DNA from 3 places in the Kosakonia oryzendophytica genome. Region 2 is predicted to be linked to each of the others. Evidence: predicted binding sites of a transcription regulator. Region 2 holds the regulator's gene; each other region holds the start of a gene.

The links. Region 2 encodes CRP, which controls carbon source genes, mostly activating them, when cyclic AMP is high. Its sites were predicted from a motif close to ATGTGANNNNNNTCACAT; they were not measured.
Positions count from the first base shown of each region.
Region 1: bhsA (multiple stress resistance protein BhsA) is a predicted target of CRP. The motif match lies at 1,899-1,916, and genes of this name have one in related genera.
Region 3: O9K67_RS13195 (PhzF family phenazine biosynthesis protein) is a predicted target of CRP. The motif match lies at 1,553-1,570, and genes of this name have one in related genera.

Region 1 is NZ_CP115659.1:3,093,060-3,098,307, reverse strand. It holds gene O9K67_RS14995 (glycine zipper 2TM domain-containing protein) at 39-578, shown strand; gene O9K67_RS14990 (TetR/AcrR family transcriptional regulator) at 1,108-1,743, opposite strand; gene bhsA (multiple stress resistance protein BhsA) at 1,987-2,244, shown strand; gene ldtC (L,D-transpeptidase LdtC) at 2,323-3,288, opposite strand; gene mfd (transcription-repair coupling factor) at 3,448-5,248, opposite strand, start outside.
Region 2 is NZ_CP115659.1:462,109-467,356, forward strand. It holds gene argD (bifunctional acetylornithine/succinyldiaminopimelate transaminase) at 1-995, shown strand, start outside; gene O9K67_RS02120 (YccS/YhfK family putative transporter) at 992-3,070, opposite strand; gene crp (cAMP-activated global transcriptional regulator CRP) at 3,119-3,751, opposite strand; gene O9K67_RS02130 (OsmC family protein) at 4,089-4,493, shown strand; gene O9K67_RS02135 (phosphoribulokinase) at 4,543-5,248, opposite strand, start outside.
Region 3 is NZ_CP115659.1:2,726,985-2,732,232, reverse strand. It holds gene O9K67_RS13205 (alpha/beta hydrolase) at 1-270, shown strand, start outside; gene O9K67_RS13200 (sugar transporter) at 275-1,477, opposite strand; gene O9K67_RS13195 (PhzF family phenazine biosynthesis protein) at 1,650-2,456, shown strand; gene O9K67_RS13190 (SDR family NAD(P)-dependent oxidoreductase) at 2,516-3,193, opposite strand; gene O9K67_RS13185 (YhcH/YjgK/YiaL family protein) at 3,195-3,665, opposite strand; gene O9K67_RS13180 (sialidase family protein) at 3,662-4,828, opposite strand; gene O9K67_RS13175 (sodium:solute symporter family protein) at 4,830-5,248, opposite strand, start outside.

The DNA.
Region 1 (5,248 bases), 2.5 Mb from region 2:
CAAAATTGTTGCTAATAGCAAACGAGGGAGATAATCCTGTGAATAAATCAATGTTAGCGGGTATCGGGATTGGCGTGGCCGCTGCACTGGGCGTTGCCGCGGTTGCCAGTCTGAATGTATTTGACCGTGGTCCCCAGTATGCGCAGGTGGTTTCCGCCACGCCAATCAAAGAGAGCATTAAAACGCCCCGTGAGGAGTGTCGCAACGTCACCATGACACACCGCCGGCCAGTACAGGATGAGAACCGCATTACCGGTTCTGTTCTGGGCGCAGTGGCTGGTGGGGTGTTGGGTCACCAGTTTGGCGGCGGCCGGGGCAGAGATGTTGCTACCGTCGTCGGCGCGCTGGGTGGCGGCTACGCCGGTAACCAAATCCAGGGCGGGATGCAGGAAAGGGACACCTACACCACGACCCAGCAACGCTGTAAAACCGTCTATGACAAATCCGAGAAAATGATCGGTTACGACGTGACGTACAAGATTGGCGACCAGCAAGGAAAAATTCGCATGGATAAAGATCCGGGAACGCAAATTCCGCTGGATAACAATGGTCAGCTTATTTTGAATAACAAAGCGTAAAACAGAAGTACTCTGCATGTTGGCTCCTCAATTGCTCAGGCTGAGGAGCCTTTTTTCATGTAAAAAGCCTTGCAGCGATGCAAGGCTTTTTAACCATCAAATAAAGTCGTGTTGGCGAATTACCAGCAGGCCGGTGATTAAAACAGAAATAAACGCAAACAGTACCGAACCACCACACACCACCCACAGACCACATAACAATGTTATTACTATTAACACTTTAATGAATGGTAATAGCAAAATCATGTTCATTTTCCTTATGCATGTGTTAAGTACAGTGAAATGCCCTATATCAACGGTATAATTCAGTACAACAGGTAGAGCGAGAGTAAGGGAAAGTCATAGCTTAGCGCGTCTTCATGACACTTATAATTTATACATCACTCGTACTAATCATTAGCACAGCAATAATCACAATTAATCTTAGCAAAGCGGGGAAAAACGCTGAAAGTTTCTACCTATTGTTAAGATAGGTATTAGCTATTGGTAGAGTCACCCGGCAAGCCACTCGCCGCCGGGTGTGAACAACTCAGGGTTTGATCAGATCGGGCCACAATCGCAGCGTAGTTTTGGTGATTTGCAGCAATTTCTCACAACTTGCACCTTCGCGCGCGCTAATTGACATGCCTTGCAATATACAACCGAGAAACTGCGCCAGCGCCTGCGGATCTGCGCCTGCGGGGATCTCTCCTCGCTGCTGGCGCTGTATCAGGAACTTGAGTAGCGTTTCTTCCTGCTGTGCGTGGCGCGACTTGATGGTCTTCGCAATTGCCTGTGAAGAGGCCGCTAACGTCGCGGAAGTATTGATCATAAAACAGCCGGCTGGCGTATCCGTACTGGTGAAACATTTCGCCACGGCGGTGAAATAGTCCAGTAGTGCCTGCTCAATAGGTTTTTCCTCGCAGTGCAACGATGCTTCGTGTTGCGTGGCGAAACGCGCGATATACCGATCCAGCACCGCGCGGAACAACCCTTCTTTATTGGTGAACTCGGCATAAAGCGTCGGTGCTTTCGCCCCGGTTGCTTCTACGAGGTCGGATAATGATGTGGCTTCGTAGCCATGCTGCCAGAACAGCGTCATGGCTTTGTCGAGCGCCGCTTCCCTGTCGAACACTTTCGGTCGGCCACGGCTTTTTTTGCTGCAACTGGTGATCTCAGTCGACATAGTGCCGCTTACCTGTGTTGGTTTGTTGAACAGACATTATAAAAACAATATGTCAGCCTGACCAGCAGCAAAACAGCACAAATTAATAAATACTATGCTTATGAATTTTAAGAAATTAATATTTTAACTAACGATCATTACAAAAATGTGTTGACGTGTGACATAGATCACAACTAACATTTACCTATCGATCGTTAACATATTCGTTGACGACATCTATCATCTGCATACAGGTAAACAATCATGACAAACGTAAAAGCGCTTTTTGCCGCCGCAGTACTCAGCTCACTCTCTTTTGCCAGCATGGCTGCGGTTGAAGTCCAATCCGCCCCTGCGGGTCAGCAGGAAGTTGCCACTGTTGGCGTCACTGCCAGCACAAACCTCTCTTCTGTTGAAGATAAACTGGCCCAGAAAGCAGAGCAGATGGGGGCGAAATCCTACCGCATCACCTCTGTGACCGGTTCCGATAAACTGCATGGTACTGCGGTTCTCTACAAATAAGGTCTTACCCTCACAGACCTTTGCCACTGCCAAAAAAAGGCCCTGCATAAGCAGGGCCTTTTCGCGTATCAGGGTAGGTTACAGCATTTGTACCGACGGGTCGGCATGGCGGCTAACATCAACAGGCATGCCAGAGCGAATTTCCATCGCGTGGATCATTACTTGCGCATCGCTGCGTGCGTCGTCCTGGAATGCCTGCATCGCCGCATTCAGTACAATCGGTAGCGTTTTCGGATCGTCATCGATGGATTTTGATAACGGTTGATGGACTTCCACCAGCCGTCTGCCGTCAGGCTCAACCGAGACTTTAATCGGGGTATTAATAATATTCACGGGTGTTCCCGGCGAGACTGCCGCGTAGAGGGCGGAGATGTCGCCATCGCGCAAGCGGATGCAACCGGAGCTGACCCGCATTCCGATGCCGAAATCGGCATTGGTGCCATGCAGCAGATAAACCCCGCCGAAGGCCGCCAGACGAATAGCGTGATGGCCCATCGGGTTATCCGGCCCGGCTGGAACAACGGCAGGAAGATCGATGCCTTGGGCTTTATAGCGTGCCCGAATATTGGCGGTTGGCGTCCAGGTGGGGTTAGCGCGTTTATCAGAGACGGTTGTGACCATGGTGGGGGTTAGCGTATCGCCGCCCAGTTGGCCAATACCGATCGGGTAGACAATGACTTCATTTTTACCGGCCGGATAGTAATACAGACGCAGTTCGGCCAGGTTAATCACAATGCCTTTACGTGGGGCGTCCGGCAGCAGGGTTTGCAACGGGATCGTCAGTACGCTGCCCGCGCGCGGTACATAGGGATCCACGCCAGGATTGGCCTGCAGCAGCGCCAGAAAACCGACATTGTACTGCTTAGCGATGGCTTCCAGCGAACCGCCATCGTTAAGCACCACGTGGAAACGGTTCTCGCCAACGACGCGACTTCCTGCGGGGGGCAACGGCCAGCTATTTGCCCGTGCGGGCAGAGAAAGGGCGACCGTCGCGGCAACAGCGAAGAGCGTTATCCAATGAGCAAAGCGCGAATTTTTGATCATGACCATAATCCATGTAAATCATAAGGTTATTTTTATGTGGCAAACTAATGGGATTATGGTGTGCCCGCATGTCGGGAAGTCCTGGCGCATTGCAAAAAATTTGTAAATGTTGCGCTTTAAACACAAACCGGGCCTGATGGCCCGGTTGCGTAATGTGAGTCAGGCAAGGGCGTTTTCCGCTAACTGCTGCATAAAGCTACGCACCCAGTCCATGCGGGTTTTGCGTTCGCCAAGATCCTGTATGAATTTCAGCCGTGTAGGGCCGTCGAGGCGGAAATGTTGCGGCTGCTTCTGCAACAAACCAATCAGCCACGCCGGGTTGACGTGATTTTTTTCATTAAACTCAATCACCCCACCTTTTTCGTTACCCTCCAGCTTACGGATGCCGAGCTTCTGCGCCTGCTGGCGCAGCAAAGCGATGTCCAGCAACGTGCGCGCGGCATCCGGCAACAGGCCAAAGCGGTCAATCAGCTCAACTTTGATCTCTTCCAGCGCATTCTCGTCTTTTGCACTGGCGATGCGTTTATAGAATGACAAACGTGTGTTCACGTCCGGAATAAAGTCATCCGGCAACAGCGAAGGCATGCGCAATTCCACCTCTGTTTGCTGGCTGGTGAGATCTTCCAGTGAGGGTTCGCGTCCCGCTTTTAACGCATCAACGGCGTTTTCCAGTAACTCCATATAGAGTGAGAAACCGATGGTTTCCATCTGACCGCTCTGATCTTCGCCCAGCAGTTCACCGGCGCCGCGGATCTCCAGATCGTGAGTCGCCAGCGCAAATCCGGCGCCCAAATCTTCCAGCGAAGCGATAGCTTCCAGGCGTTTCAGCGCATCAGGGGTCATCGCTTTCGGATGCGGTGTTAACAACCAGGCATAGGCCTGATGATGCGAACGCCCCACACGACCACGTAGCTGATGCAGCTGCGCCAGCCCGAAGTGGTCAGCCCGTTCAATAATGATGGTGTTGGCGGTCGGAATATCGATCCCGGTTTCAATAATGGTGGTGCACACCAGTACGTTGAAACGTTGATGGTGGAAATCATTCATCACCCGTTCCAGTTCGCGTTCACGCATCTGCCCGTGGCCGATTGCAATGCGCGCTTCTGGCACAAGTTGTGCCAGCCGGTCTGCGGCTTTCTGGATGTTTTCCACGTCGTTATAGAGGTAGTAAACCTGGCCACCACGCAGCACTTCGCGCAGGATCGCCTCACGCACCACCAGACTGTCATACTCGCGCACAAAGGTTTTAACCGCCAGTCGACGTGCCGGTGGGGTGGCGATGATCGACAGATCGCGCATCCCGCTCATTGCCATATTGAGCGTACGCGGAATAGGCGTTGCCGTCAGGGTCAGGATGTCGACGTCGGCGCGCATCGCTTTAATGCGCTCTTTATGACGCACGCCAAAGCGGTGCTCCTCATCCACGATCAACAAACCGAGATCTTTCAGTTTGACGTCGCTTTGCAGCAGTTTATGCGTGCCTATCAGGATATCTATTTTGCCTTCTGCGGCCTGTTCCAGAACCTGTGCCTGCTCTTTGGCACTGCGGAAACGGGAAAGCATCTCAATGCGCACTGGCCAGTTAGCGAAACGGTCGCGGAAATTATCAAAATGCTGCTGTGCAAGCAGGGTGGTTGGCACCAGCACGGCCACTTGCTTATTGTTTTCCACCGCCAGAAATGCTGCGCGCATTGCCACTTCGGTTTTACCGAAGCCCACATCGCCGCACACCAGACGATCCATCGCCAGCGGCTGACACATATCGCTGAGCACAGCGTTGATGGCTTGCGCCTGATCCGGTGTGGTTTCAAACGGGAAGCCATCGCAGAACAGCTGATACTGTTCGCGATCGTGCTTAAAGGCAAACCCCGCTTTAGCTGCGCGCTGGGCGTAGATATCCAGCAGCTCTGCGGCGACGTCCCGCACTTTTTCCGCCGCTTTTTGCCGTGCCCGCGTCCAG
Region 2 (5,248 bases):
ATACCAGCAATGTGTTCACTAACGAACCGGCGCTGCGCCTGGCGCGGAAACTGATTAACGCCACGTTTGCCGAGCGCGTGGTGTTTATGAATTCGGGGACTGAAGCCAACGAAACCGCATTTAAGCTGGCGCGTTTTTATGCATCTACGCGCCATAGCCCATATAAAACCAAAATCATCGCTTTTCATCATGCCTTCCATGGCCGTTCACTGTTCACCGTGAGCGTGGGGGGGCAACCGAAGTACTCCGACGGCTTTGGTCCGAAACCGGCAGACATTATCCATGTACCGTTTAACGATCTGCATGCGGTAAAAGCGGTGATGGACGATCACACCTGTGCGGTGGTGGTTGAGCCGATTCAGGGTGAAGGCGGCGTTACGGCGGCGTCACCGGAGTTTCTTAAAGGCTTACGTGAACTGTGCGACCAGCACGATGCGTTGCTGGTGTTTGATGAAGTCCAGTGCGGTATGGGACGTTGTGGTGAGCTGTTTGCTTATATGCACTATGGTGTCACGCCAGACATTCTCACCAGTGCGAAAGCGCTGGGCGGTGGTTTCCCCATCAGCGCCATGCTGACCACCCATGAGATTGCCAGCGTGTTCCATGCTGGTTCACACGGTTCGACATACGGCGGCAACCCGCTGGCGTGCGCCGTTGCTGGTACGGCGTTTGATATTATCAATACGCCAGACGTGCTGAGCGGAGTGAATGAAAAACGCCAGCTGTTTGTTAAACATTTGCAGCAAATCGGCGAGAAATTCGACCTGTTCAGCGATATTCGCGGTATGGGACTGTTGGTTGGCGCAGAGTTAAAAGCAGCGTACAAAGGCCGCGCTCGCGATTTCCTCTACGCGGCGGCCGATGCGGGCGTAATGGTGCTGAATGCCGGCCCGGATGTGATGCGCTTTGCGCCTTCGCTGGTGATAGACGAGCAGGACATTAACGAAGGGATGAACCGTTTTGCCGCTGCGGTGGCGAAAGTGGTCAACGGCTAACCCCGCAGGCTGCGGGTCAACCAGATGCCATGATGTGGGCGCTGACGCCATGCTACCGACGAAATGGTATGCATGGTGTTCAGATGCCCGAGCACCCGCTGTAGATGTTGCTCCAGGGTGCTCATCGGCCCGTGGGTCAATGTCTCCGGCGCCTCCAGAATATTCACATCCCCCGACTCGCCCGGCCCGTCATACTCCAGTCGCTGCTGGCAGCGTTGCAGGGCAATTTCACAGGATTGCAAATAGCGTTGTGCCAGATCCGGCGTCAGCATGGTGTGTTCGCGTGCGAGGGTCGTCATGGCGTTGATATGCTCAACAATAAACTGGCTGTGTGTCACCCAGAGCTTCATGTCCTCAAGGTAGCGGGTATTGAATCCCGGCTCGAGCATGGCCTGATTCAGTGAGTTGAACAGCGCATTGTGCGCCTGGTTGACGCGCATCCGTTGCCAGGCCAGCGGAGTGGGCTTCGGGTTATCGCTGAGTATCAGGCGAATAGCCTCCTGGTAGGTTTCCAGCGCGTCATGAGCGTTCTGCCGCAACAGACCACTTTGCCATTGCGGCCATAGCCAGACCATGCCGCCGAAGGCAATCAGGCAACCGAGCAGCGTATCGATCAGTCTGGCGACAATAAACTCCTCGCCGTTGAGCGTCAGCAGTTGCAGGGTATACACGGCGGTAATGGTAAAGCCGACCATCGCCCAGCCGTAGTTCTTACGGATGATCAGATAGCTTATCAGGGTGATCAGCAACATGGCCGCCAGCGTGACGCCGAGCGGTACGTGAAAGTGCAGGGCAATCCCGGCAATCATCAGCCCGGCGAGCGTGCCGGCCGCCCGGTGCACAATACGCACCCGTGTTGCACCATAGCCATTTTGCGTCACAAACATGATAGTCATCATGATCCAGTACGGCTTCGGCAAATGCAGTGCGCTCCCCATCAGACTGGCAATGCTGAGCATCACGCTGATACGCGCAGCATTACGCAACGCCGCAGATTTCAATGATAAATAACTTTTGAGCGCCGGAATGAGCGGCAGGCGCCGCTGCTTTTCTGCCATTAAATCGCGCAGATAGAGCGGACGTTGGGTTCGCAGCACACGGGCGATACGGCTAAAGTGCCAGGCGCAAAACTGACCGACCGGGTTTTCCGGATGCTGGCGGGCGATTTTTTCCAGCGCGCCAACCTGCTTGTCCATGGTGAAACGTGTCGGATAGCGATGATAGAGAATGTCATCCGCCAGGACGCGCAGGCGGGCGGAGACGGTTTGTGCATTCCAGCGGATCACCTGTTCAGCATGGGTCTGTTCCACCAGTTTTTGCACCTCTTCCGGCTGGTGCAGGCTGACAGAAATATGCTCCTGTAAATCCAACGCCATCTGGAAGACGCGCAGCAGACGTTTGTAATCATTGTGTTGATTGGCCGCCAGCATATGCAGTTGCTGATAGCACGTACTTATCATATCCACCGCTTTTTGTTGGCGTGCGAGTAGCGGCGGCAAGGCTTTTTCCGGATCGGCATGTTGCGTCAACAAGCTGTATTTGGCTTCGCAATAATCAGCCAGTTGCCGGTAGAGCAGGCTGAGTGATTCGCGCAGCGGCTGTTCGCGCCACATCCAGAACCAGAACCAGTTAAACGCGCCGTACCAGAGTGTACCCAGTGCATAAATTAGCAGGGGCTCCCACACGGGCATACTGCCCGCAAGACTCAGCGTGAAGATGGCGGCTATCAGCGACGCAGGCAGCAGCCGCCCGTGCAATGCGCTGATCTCGGCGGTCACACCGAGCAGTAAAGTGAGAACGGTAAAAATCAGCGGCAGAGGCAGGGCTTCGGCCAGCAGAAGCTGTACGGCAAGACTGCATCCGGCAAACAGCGAACCGCCAATAATCAGACGTTTAAAGAAGCGTTTATGCGGGGTATCAAGACCGGCAATATTGCAGCAGGCAGGAACCAGAGAAAACAGCAGGCCCTGTTGGAGATGGCCGACGATTAACCCAATCGCCACGGGCAAACATAACACCAGCGTTTGTCGCAGTGCATAGTTGATTTCGGGGTGATAAATCAGCCTGCGCCACATGAGGAAACAAAAACGGCGCGCCGGATGATCAACGCGCCGTTTTGCGGATTAACGGGTTCCGTAAACCACGATGGTTTTACCGTGGGCGGAGATCAGGTTCTGATCTTCCAGCATTTTCAGAATACGGCCCACCGTTTCACGGGAGCAACCGACGATCTGACCAATTTCCTGACGGGTAATTTTAATTTGCATGCCGTCCGGGTGGGTCATGGCATCCGGCTGTTTCGCCAGGTTCAACAGTGTTTGTGCGATACGACCTGTTACGTCCAGGAAGGCGAGGTTACCCACTTTCTCCGACGTGACCTGCAGGCGGCGCGCCATTTGCGAGGAGAGACGCATCAGAATGTCCGGGTTAACCTGGATCAACTGACGGAATTTTTTGTAGGAGATTTCGGCCACTTCACATGCGGTCTTAGCGCGTACCCATGCACTGCGCTCCTGACCTTCTTCGAACAGTCCCAGTTCACCGATAAAGTCTCCCTGATTCAGGTAGGAGAGAATCATCTCTTTCCCTTCCTCATCCTTGATCAGCACTGCCACTGAGCCTTTGACGATGTAATACAACGTTTCCGCTTTTTCACCCTGGTGAATCAGCGTGCTCTTCGACGGGTACTTATGAATGTGGCAATGAGACAAGAACCATTCGAGAGTCGGGTCTGTTTGCGGTTTGCCAAGCACCATGCGCGATTATCCTCTGTTATAAGCTGTCTCCAGACACAGGATGTGCACCCTGCGTCTGGGGTTGCAATCTAAACACGCTATCATTCGACTTCGTGTCTTCGCTTCCAAAATCCTCGGAAGTGGACCGTCAGCGTTATCTGCGGCCTCTAATCAATGATGTCCTTTGCGTACATGCGTAATGTCAATGTATCTCTGTAGCATCCAGATTGTTTTAGCATAGCTTTTACCGCATGTCTCCTGGTGTCTCGCTTCAGCATGACGCAGGTCGCCTTCCGTTGCGACTTTTGTTATGTGCGCGTAATCTGTAAAGAAAATTGCAACTCCGGAGTAAATCAAAATGCAGGCTCGTGTGAAATGGGTGGAAGGGTTAACGTTCCTCGGTGAGTCCGCATCGGGTCACCAAATCCTGATGGACGGCAACTCAGGTGACAAAGCGCCAAGCCCGATGGAAATGGTGCTGATGGCCGCAGGCGGATGCAGCGCGATCGACGTGGTTTCTATCCTGCAAAAAGGGCGTCATAACGTGACGGACTGCGAAGTGAAACTGACGTCGGAACGTCGCGAAGAAGCGCCGCGTCTGTTTACGCATATCAATCTGCACTTTATTGTCACCGGCCACGATCTGAAAGATGCGGCGGTTTCCCGGGCGGTGGATCTGTCGGCGGAGAAGTATTGCTCCGTAGCGTTGATGCTGGAAAAAGCGGTGAACATCACCCATTCCTACGAAGTCATCGAAGCCTGACGGACGATGCCCGGTAGCGTCAGGCTTACCGGGCATAATTCGACCACTGCTATTTGATCTTTTTCCCTTCCATCAGCCGTTGCACCAGTGGTGTCATAATCAGCTCCATCGCCAGCCCCATCTTGCCGCCCGGCACCACCAGCGTGTCCATATGGGAAATAAACGAACCTTGCAGCATCGCTAATAACCACGGGTAATCTATCCCTTCCAGATTGCGGAAATGGATCACCACAAAACTCTCATCCAGCGAGGGAATGCCTTTTGCCGCAAACGGGTTTGAGGTATCGACGGTCGGGACGCGCTGGAAGTTAATATGGGTGCGGGAAAATTGCGGGGTGATGAAGTTGATATAGTCTTCCATTGAACGCACGACGGAGTCCATCACCGCTTCGCGAGAATGCCCGCGCTCGCTGGTATCGCGCACCAGCTTTTGGATCCACTCCAGGTTAACAATCGGCACCACGCCAACCAACAAGTCCACATAACGCGACACGTCATGCTGCGGCGTCACAACGCCGCCATGCAGCCCTTCGTAAAACAGCACATCTGTGGGTTCCGGCAAGGGTTGCCAGGGGGTAAACGTACCCGGCACCTGATTCCACGGCACGGCTTCATCGTAGGTATGGAGATATTTCCGCGCCTGGCCTTTTCCGGTCTGACCATACTCGCTAAAGGTTTGCTCCAGCAGCCCAAAATCATTTGCTTCCGGGCCAAAGTAGCTGATATGCCGCCCAAGATCGCGGGCTTTGCGGATC
Region 3 (5,248 bases), 2.3 Mb from region 2:
GTCTTGCCGCAAGATCGCATCAGCCAGTTTTCCCATATGTCGGTCCTCTTCTCACCGCAAAACCCGCTCTATGGGCGCAAAGGCAGCGTGGTATTGTGCGCGAACGGGCAGCCGGAAGCCGTAGCCAGACGTTGCCTGGCGGGAGAAGAAGTGTGGTATTCCGATTGGGGGTTGGTCGAGCCGGATAAAATTCATGCCCGGCTGACCTGGAATCCGTGGTTTGACTGGCAAACCACGGTGATGGATTCGGTCATTTCGCAGCAGATGTAATGACTTACGAGTGACTGGGGCTGGTCTGTTCTTCCAGTTTTACCGGCCAGCGGCGGAAAATCAATACGGACCACACCAGCGCGGCAACCGCCGGGATCGCCCCGGCATAGCCGATGGCGTCCATCGACCAGTGCAGGCTCATCTGATTCCCCACCAGCGCGCCGGCGCCGATGCCGATATTGAAAATGCCGGAAAAGAGCGACATCGCTACGTCAGTGGCATCCGGGGCCAGCGCCAGCACTTTGACCTGCATACCCAGCCCGATAACCATGATGGCGATACCCCAGAAAATGCTCAGTACCGCCAGATGTATTTCGCTACCGGATGCCGGTAACATCAGCACCAGTGAGGCAACCAGCATCGCAATAGCGCCACTGATCAGCCCGGATGCATGCTGATTGCCGAGTTTACCAAACAGTACGCTACCAATGATCCCCGCGCCGCCAAGCAGCAACAACAGCACCGTAGCGAAGTTGGCGCTAAAGCCCGCAACGTTCTGCACAAACGGCTCGATATAGCTGTACGCCGTATAATGGGCAGTGACCACGACCACGGTCAGCAGATAAATGCACATCAATGCCGGGCGACGGAACAGCAGCGGCAGGCTTTTCAGTGAGCCGGAATGTTCACTTGGCAGTTTTGGCAGCAGTTTGACCAGGCAGACCAGCGTAATTAATGCGCCCAGGCCGATGGCAAAAAAGGTGGTGCGCCAGCCGAAATATTGCCCGACCACGCGACCAATTGGCAGCCCCAGCACCATGGCCAGCGCGGTGCCGGTGGCGATCAGGCTTAACGCCTGCGCCCGTTTGCCCGCCGGGGCGAGGCGAATAGCCAGTGACGCAGTGATCGACCAGAAAATGGCATGTGCGAAGGCAATACCGATGCGGCTCAGTACCAGCGCCTCGAAATTCCATGCCAGGAAGGAGAGAACATGGCTGGCAATAAAAAGCACAAATAAGCCAATCAACAGCTTACGGCGTTCAATCTGGCTGGTCAGCAGCATAAATGGCAGCGACATCAACGCCACCACCCATGCGTAAATGGTCAACATGATCCCCACCTGCGCGGTCTCCATGTCGAAGCTTTGCGCAATGTCTGACAGCAGCCCAACGGGGACGAATTCGGTGGTGTTAAAAATAAAAGCGGCAACGGCAAGCGTTACCACCCGTAGCCACGCGACTTTTCGTGAAACCGTATTCGTTGTCATAAAAATGTTTAGCCAGGTGATGGAAAAGGGAGAGGGCGTGATCTTAAGGCTTTTGCTGGCGAAAATACAAACAATTTGTGATGCAGATCTCATTTTATGGCGAGATGGAAAATACCCATTGCATCGGGATCTAATAGCGTTCAAAAACAGAGAACAATAAAGAGGAACTGCTATGCAAACAATCGACTTCTATATGGTAGACGCTTTCAGCGATCGCACCTTTGGCGGTAATGCCGCCGCCGTTTGCCCACTGACCGAGTGGCTACCGGATGAGGTACTGCTGAAGATGGCGCAGCAGCATAATCAGTCTGAAACCGCGTTTTTTGTGCGTAACGACAGCGGCTTTGAGCTGCGCTGGTTTACCACGCAATCTGAAATTAACCTCTGCGGGCATGCCACGCTCGCTGCTGCACATGTGATTTTTGAATATCTCGATTACCCGGATACCGCGATCCGCTTCACCACCCGTTTCGTCGGGGAGCTGAAAGTGACGCGCAATGGCGACTGGTTAACGCTCGACTTCCCGGCATGGTCGACGGAAGCGGTGGCGAATCCGCCCGCGCTACTGTTGACCACGCTCGGTATCGCAGCGGCGAAAGAGGTGCGCGTTGGGCGTGACTATCTGGTGGTGTTGGAAAACCAGGCGCAAGTCGAAGCCCTGCAACCGGATATCGCCGGTATGGTCCCATTGGGGAAAATGGTCTGCGTGACCGCGCCGGGTGAGTCGGTGGATTTTGTCAGCCGCTTCTTCTGCCCTGGCGAATCCGTACCGGAAGACCCGGTCACCGGCTCGGCCCATAGCATGCTGATCCCGTACTGGGGTGAAAAACAGGGCAAACAGGTGATGCAGGCGCGGCAGGTTTCTGCCCGGGGCGGGGATCTGCGCTGCGAGTGGCGGGGCGATCGCGTGCTGATTGGCGGCCAGGCAACATTGTACCTGATGGGGAAAGTGTTTCTGCGTGATGTTACGGGGGGGTAATGCCGGGCATGTCGTTGGATGGTGATGACACCTTGCCGACAGCCATACCCGGTACATGCTCACTTCAACGATGCGCCACCGCAGATCACCAGTTCCTGGCCGGTGATGGCTGCGGCATCGGCTGACAACACAAACCCTACCAGCGCTGCCACTTCCTGCGGTGTGATCAGACGCCCAATGGGCGGCACGTTTGGCGGCGAGCTTTCCCGTCCTGGTGCGCTCAGCATCGGGGTTTGCGTTGCGCCGGGCGCGACCACATTGGCGGTAATGCCGCGCGGTGCCAGTTCTGCCGCCCAGCTTCGTACCATGCCCACCAGCGCTGCTTTGGTCGCCACATACTGTGAACGCCCGGCTGCGCCGCGTGATGTACGGCTGCCAATCACCACAATCCGCCCGCCTGCCTGCATCTGGGGAGCAAAATGGTTGGCCAGCGTTTCTGCGGCCTGCACATGCAGCCGCCATAAACGCTGGCTGGCAGCGGCATTCAGTTCGCCAAGCGGTGCGGCGGCCATCATGCCAGCGGCATGGATCACCGCCTGCGGCGTTTCAAGCCCGTTGAGCGCCTGGCGCAAAGCGGCGTCATCGCTTAAATCGACCTGCAAACTGCGAAAGGCCGTGGTATTCCGCTGAACCGGCGAACGCGAAAGCCCGACCACCTGCCAGCCGTGATCAAGCAGCCAGCTGACAATGGCTTCGCCAATACCGGAACTGGCGCCGGTGACGACAGCAATCGACATCTTATTCCTCCAGTAGTGTGCGCGGCACTTTGAACACCGCTTTGCGCACGGTCATCGGTTGGTCAACCGCGCACAATGCCTGATGCGGTTCGCCTGGCAGGAACACGGCGAAATCACCGGCGCGCAGCGTCACACGCACTGGTAATTGCGCTTGGGTGGCAATAAACAGATCCGGTTTCCGCTCTTCATCTGTGCTTTTCGCCGCATACTGCGTGCCTGCGTGAATGGTCTCTTCGCCTGACAGTACTACCTGAATGTCCGCCCACTGATGGTGGTATTCCGTGTGGCGCTCAGCCTGCGGTCGGGTATTCGCCGGGCCAATATTGCAATACCAGGCTGCGTGCTCCGGTTGCAGGCGCCCGTCATCGTGCGCCTGAAGTGCCGCCAGTGAGCACTGGGGTAAATCAAGGATTGCCCTAAGCCCGGCGGGAAGCCCGGCCAGCGGCAGGGCGTTAAGGTTTCCGAGGATCATGGCAACTCCTTCACCCACGTCGGGGAGACGCGCACATATTTAATCGCCTGGCGGAAGTAGGTATAGGCGATATGCAGATTGCCATCAGCACCTTGTTTAATGCTCGGGTAGGAGAACTCACGGTTGAGTTTTTCCTGTGAATTGTTGGTCATGCAGTAACCGTCGCCCTCGTCGAGATTACGCTGCCACGGCCAGCTTTTCCCGCCGTCGGGTGAAATCGCCACCGTCATCGGCGCGCGCGGCGCGCCCCAAAAGGCACTGCGTCCGCCGGTCACCGTGGGTTCTTTGCGTCCGTCACCATCATCAATCTCATCATACAGCGATGCGCGTCGTTCTGTTGCGCCCGCCGCACTCATCGCGTTAAACACCAGAGCCAGCATGCCATCGTCCAGCGTGGTGACCTGAATGGACGAGTTATTGTTCGGCAATACCGTAGGTTCCGGTACCGACCAGCTTTCACCGCCATCGGTAGACTGGCTGTAATAGATATTATCTGCCCAGCGGCTACGGAACAGCGCCACCAGTGTTCCACTTGCCAGGGCGGTGATGTTCATATGTACGCAGCCGAGGCTTTCCGGTACGACAACGTCACGCCAGCTTTTCCCCTGATCGGCGGAGATTTTGACGGTGCTGATGTCGTCGTTACCCACCCATTTTTCGCCCGGTTGCGTGCGGCAATAAAACACCGGCAGCAACCAGTTGCCGTTATCCAGCACGGTAATAGGCTGGCGGATAAAGGTGCCAGGTTGATCCAGCAGCGTACCGATCTCGCCCCAGCTGGTGCCAAAATCTACAGACTGGCGGTAGCGCACGATAGCCGTATCCTGGTTACCGGAAATTTGCGCCGTCCACAACAGCCACAGCACATTATCCGGGGCAAGGAATAAGACCGGGTTTTGTTCGGAGCGTGACGGATCGTCCGACAGTTTTACCGCATCGCTCCACTGCTGCGCGCCGGATGCCAGACGTGAACTCCATACGGAGATATCCGCAATCCCTTCCTGTGTGCCACCAAACCAGACGCACATTATGTCGCCATTGGGCAGCGGCAGAATGTTCGCCGCATGGTTTTGCGGGCAGGATGACGGCAGCATGGCCGTGGTGACGCGAGCGTCCTGCGGAAGTGGGCGTAACACCCCATCGCGTTTTACAGTCACAGACATATCAAACTCCATTGTTTCGAACAGGGGTATGCGCGTTGCTGACGGCTTTGGGAACCGCTTTGTTAGGGATCAGGCGGTCGAGCACCATGATCACCGCCGGAGTGATCAGCGCAACATACATATTGTTAATGCCAAACGGATCGCCCAGCAGATACCAGATCGAGGTCACCACACAGGCACCAATCAAACCGGCATTAGCACCACGGGTGCTCTTAAAGAACGGCGCATAGAAGGCAATCACCGCCACCACCGAAATCGAGAGGCGGATGGCGCGGGTAAAGAAGGAGAGTTTCAGGACTTCCGGAACAAACAGCACAAAAATCAGCGGCAGGAAGCCAATCAGCAGCGACAACCAGCGTGTGGCTTTAAATTCTTGCTCTTGCGTCGGTTTGCGATAAGGCACGTAGAAATCTTTTACTA